Regions from separate parts of the Tissierella sp. MB52-C2 genome, predicted to be linked through region 2. Evidence: riboswitches for the same ligand, from Rfam matches in the RefSeq annotation. Region 2 holds a riboswitch; the other holds the start of a gene.

Region 1 (2,412 bases), 400 kb from region 2:
TACTTTAATAGAAAGATTCCAGATATGGAATATGATGAAATGGATGATTTGGATTTAATATATAATTATCATCTAGAACAGATATTATCTGAGTTGGCCATTATAGATTCAATGATATAGAGACTAAGATATTATAAGATAGCTATAGAACTAAGGAGGAAAACTATGTTAAAAGATTTTAAAGAATTTGCAGTAAAAGGAAATGTAATAGATTTAGCAGTAGGGGTAATCGTTGGTGGAGCATTTGGAAAAATAGTTACTTCTATAGTCAACGATATGATAATGCCAGTAATAGGTTTGTTAATTGGAAAAGTGGATTTTACAAATTTATTTATTAGTCTAGATGGGACAAAATATTTATCTCTAGCTGCGGCAAAAGAAGCAGGAGCAGCAACATTAAATTATGGTGTATTTATTAATACTGTAATTGAGTTTTTAATTATATCCTTTTCCATATTCATAGTTATTAGGCAATTAAATAAGTTTAACAAAAAGGAAACTGAAGAGGAGTCAAAAGCAAGTACTAAAACTTGTCCATACTGTTATACAGAAATTAATCTAAAGGCCACTAGATGCCCTAATTGTACTTCAGAAATAAGTGAACAATTAAGTGAACAATAAAATAATTTGTGAATATCTAATAAAAAAAGGTGTAGATTTATAATCTACACCTTTAGTAAGTTTCTAGCTATAGAAACTATGTCCTCCTATTTTTTTCATGTAAGTTTTATTCTTTACAATCCAAGTACCTGCTGCCTTAGCCGGATTGAAGAAATATGTTGCGTTTCCTACTGGTCTTGCCCCATTTAATGCATCCTTAGCTGCCTTTATACTATCATCTGATGGCTTGTTATAAATTGTGCCTTCAGCAACTGGGCTAAATTGAGGAATATTTTTATAATACTCAAAAATCACATCATATATAGTATTAGGAAATTCCTTAGAATCAACTCTGTTTAAAATTACATTACCAACTGCTACTTTTCCTTCATATGATTCGCCACTTGCTTCAGCCTCAATAATCCTAGCTAACCATAATAAATCCTTATCACTATAATTTCTAGAAGAGCTTCTTGAGGTGCTTGTCCCTCTGGAAACCGTAGTGGTAGTAGATTTATTATATAATGCACCTTGAGTTTGTTTCCCTGCAATACCATCAATAGTTAATTTATTATCTTTTTGAAAATTGATAACAGCTTTTTCTGTTACAAGACCAAAGATACCATCTACAGCAATATTATAGTATCCACGGTTTTTTAACTCCTGTTGAAGTTTAGAAACTTGATTTCCTTTACTTGTAAACTCTAAATTTACAGAATTCTCACTTGCAAATACTCCAGTCATTGGTGATAATACCAATACTAAAGCTACTAAGAATGATAAAATTCTTTTTTTCATTGACATATACACTCCTTCCTTAATAGAGCTTCCGAAGTTAGCTGACGGGTTCGGGATAGAAGGCTCCCTACCACAAATGTGGATTAACCCCTTAGTTGGTTCCTCCGTACCTAGTAATTTCTAGGATTCAGCAGTTATAATGGTATGCAATATGGATATTATATAAAAGTGTATAAGCTATGTAAACCCAAAACAGCCATATACCAAAATTTACATATTGATAAAATTACCATAATATACAAAAAACACCATAATTCATGTCAGTAAAATGACGTAAATTATGGTGTTTTTTTATATATTAATAAGTCTCTACAAAGAGCTCAAAATGTCCTTGTGGATGTATACAAGCTGGACATAAGTCAGGTGCATTAGAACCTTCATGGACATATCCACAGTTTCCGCATTTCCATAATACTTTTTCAGCTTTTTCAAATACTTTATTATTTAATATATTTTCAGCAAGTTTATTGAATCTAACTTCATGGGCTTTTTCAGCATCTGCTATTGCTCTGAAAGCATCTGCTATTTCTTTAAATCCTTCCTCTTCCGCAATATCTGCAAAAGCTGGATAAAGCTCTTCCCACTCTTCATTTTCTCCACTTGCAGCTGCCCTTAGATTGTCTATTGTATTGCCTTGTGCAACAGGAAAAGATGCTTCTATATTAATATTTGCTGGAAGTTCATCTTTTAATCCTGCAAGTAAGAACTTGTAAAATCTTTTTGCATGCTCTTTTTCATTATCAGCCGTTTCGATGAATATATTTCTAATTTGTTTATACCCTTCCTTATCGGCTACAGAAGCATAATATGTATAACGATTTCTAGCTTGAGATTCTCCTGCAAAAGATTTCATTAAATTTTCAGCTGTTTTTGTTCCTTTTAAATTGTTCATTTTTTACCTCCTAAAAAGTATTTTTAGATTAGATAATCTATATAATAATTGCTTGTTTGTAATCATTACAAGTTATATAGTACCATTAATGTAAAACATTGTCAATAAAATACTTTATATAA
Region 2 (2,412 bases):
GTTATTAAGATTAAACTTCTTCTACCTCTACTGAGCAACAATGTGGATGTTCATGACAGTGTGGAGGTTGAACTGTGCCTCCAACGGATGGAACTTGAACCTGTCTGTTCTGTAGAACTTTAAGTGTAAGTTCTATAACCATTTTTTCTTCGATCTTTTTGAATTCTCTTTCTTCAAAAGGAAACTCCCTGTCATGAGGGTGCTTGCGATCAATAAATTCATCGAATTCAAAAATTCTTGCTCTGATTAGTTCGCAGAACGGAAGTTCGTTGAAGTTTTCAGTTGTGAATTGATTAAATTCTGATAGATCTCCTGATAATAATTGATCTTTTTCAGCAAAGTGTTTATTTGGCAAATCACTTACCTTTAAAAACTCAAACTCTGATCTGGAATTTAGAGCAAGGGTTTCAGGTGGTGTGAAAAACTCAATTGGTGTTGAACATTCAAAAGGAACATCTACAGTGCAATGACGGATATCGCCACATACTCCTTTCCAGTTTGAGCATTCTGCTGTAGAGAAGTCTATATTTTTACGAACAAAGCCTTTGATAAATAGAATATTAGTGGGTTGAAGTAAAGTACATTGAGTAATTTTCAACTTTTTCTTAATGTCTTTAACTTCAAGAGCTGGCTCAGGTAATCGAATAAGAGCATTAACATTAAATCTAATAGTTAACTCCGCTAATACTACAGGTATCTTTACAACGACACCTGATGTTATACCCCTTGGGGTTATCGGAATATTTTTACAATTATCTAAAACTTGACTATGAACATCAACACAAGGTTCATGATGTTTTGAGCTAACATTACATACTTTAGCAGGACTTGTCATAATTTTGTGCGAATGTCCCAAATTACTATCTACAACACTTACATTACTAACGTTTAATCCTTCTACATGTTTATTCATGCTTTATTTCCTCCTCGATATAATCTGGATGTTGATAACTCGGATGTCATGTCCCTACTATAATATATTCTCGAACTTAGATTAGGTGATAGTATTTTATAGAAAATTGTCTGAAAATACATTTTGTAAAAATAGTTATTATATGGTATAATATTTCTAGTTTCGAAAAGAATAATCGCTGAATTCACTTTTTGAAGCGGGGGAACCAATATTTTGGGGTGAATCCTTTATAGGACGGGCATAACCCTTTAGCCCGAACCCGACAGCTAACCTCGTAAGCGTATTAAAGGGGGCAGAAAAAAGTACTGATCTCAGAGCTATGGTTGCCCATAGTTTTTTTTGTCCCTCCAATGTGGTTGACATAAAAAATGAGAGGAGAGATATTAATGATGGGATTAAACTTTACTATTGTTGGTGCTGGGAATGGCGGTATGGCAATGGCAGGTTATTTGGCCATGATGGGGTATAAAGTAAATTTATATAATAGAACCTTAGAAAATATAATTCCTTTAATAAAAAATCCAATAATATCCTTAACAGGTGAAGAAAAAGGTATTGGAGTATTAAATAAAGTAACCGATATAATGAAAGAAGCCATAGAGGGGGCAGATATAATTATGGTTACAGTTCCTGCCATGGGACATTATCAGATAGCAGTGGAGATGGCACCATATCTAAAAGATGGCCAAATCATAGTACTTAATCCTGGGCGTACAGGAGGAGCTTTAGAAGTATATGAGACAATAAAAAGACACAAATGTGAAAAGGATATAGTTGTCGCAGAAGCTCAGACATTTATCTATGCTTGTAGAGCAACATCAAGCAATAGTGCACATATTTTTCAAGTAAAAAATGAAGTGACCATAGCTTCCATACCTTCATCTAAGACAAATCATGTTATTAATCTATTGCAATTTGCTTATCCACAGTTTATTCCTGCTAGTGATGTTTTAGAAACAAGCATAAATAATTACGGGGCAATTTTCCATCCAGCACCAACCCTATTAAATAGTGGTCATATCGAAAGAGGAGCACCATTTGAGTATTATACAGAAGGAATAACTCCATCTATAGGAGATTTTATAGAAAAGATGGATAAAGAAAGAATGGAAATAGGAAGGGCTCTTCAGATAAACACCTTATCAGCTAAAGATTGGCTATACGAATCCTATGGAGCAAAGGGAAATAATCTATACGAAACGGTTCAGAATAATCCAGCATATAAGGGACTTCAAGCACCTAAAGGCTTGTCTATAAGATATATATATGAAGACGTACCATATAGCTTAATACCAATGTCTTCCATAGCAAGAGAATTGGGGATAAAAACACCAGCTATTAACTCCATTATAAATATTGCAGAATTAATTACTGGAAAAGATTTTCATATGGAAGGCAGAACCATAGAGAGATTAGGTCTCAAGGGATTAGCTGTACATGAGATGCATAAGATTGCACAAATAGGCAAAACAGATAAAAAAGATGAGGAGGGTGTTGCT

What was found. A riboswitch is a leader RNA that binds a small molecule or an ion and turns the genes downstream of it on or off. The one in region 2 is predicted to bind cyclic di-AMP.
Region 1: it holds a riboswitch for cyclic di-AMP, as region 2 does, so the genes downstream of both, RBU61_RS00990 (cell wall hydrolase) here and RBU61_RS03095 (NAD/NADP octopine/nopaline dehydrogenase family protein) in region 2, are expected to answer to the same signal.

Annotation. Positions count from the first base shown of each region.
Region 1 is NZ_CP133261.1:207,305-209,716, forward strand. Features, by position in the region: gene RBU61_RS00980 (aromatic acid exporter family protein) at 1-120, shown strand, start outside; gene mscL (large conductance mechanosensitive channel protein MscL) at 166-621, shown strand; gene RBU61_RS00990 (cell wall hydrolase) at 685-1,398, opposite strand; cyclic di-AMP (ydaO/yuaA leader) riboswitch at 1,408-1,541, opposite strand; gene rbr (rubrerythrin) at 1,697-2,290, opposite strand.
Region 2 is NZ_CP133261.1:609,756-612,167, forward strand. Features, by position in the region: gene RBU61_RS03090 (CsxC family protein) at 11-913, opposite strand; cyclic di-AMP (ydaO/yuaA leader) riboswitch at 1,080-1,209, shown strand; gene RBU61_RS03095 (NAD/NADP octopine/nopaline dehydrogenase family protein) at 1,300-2,412, shown strand, end outside.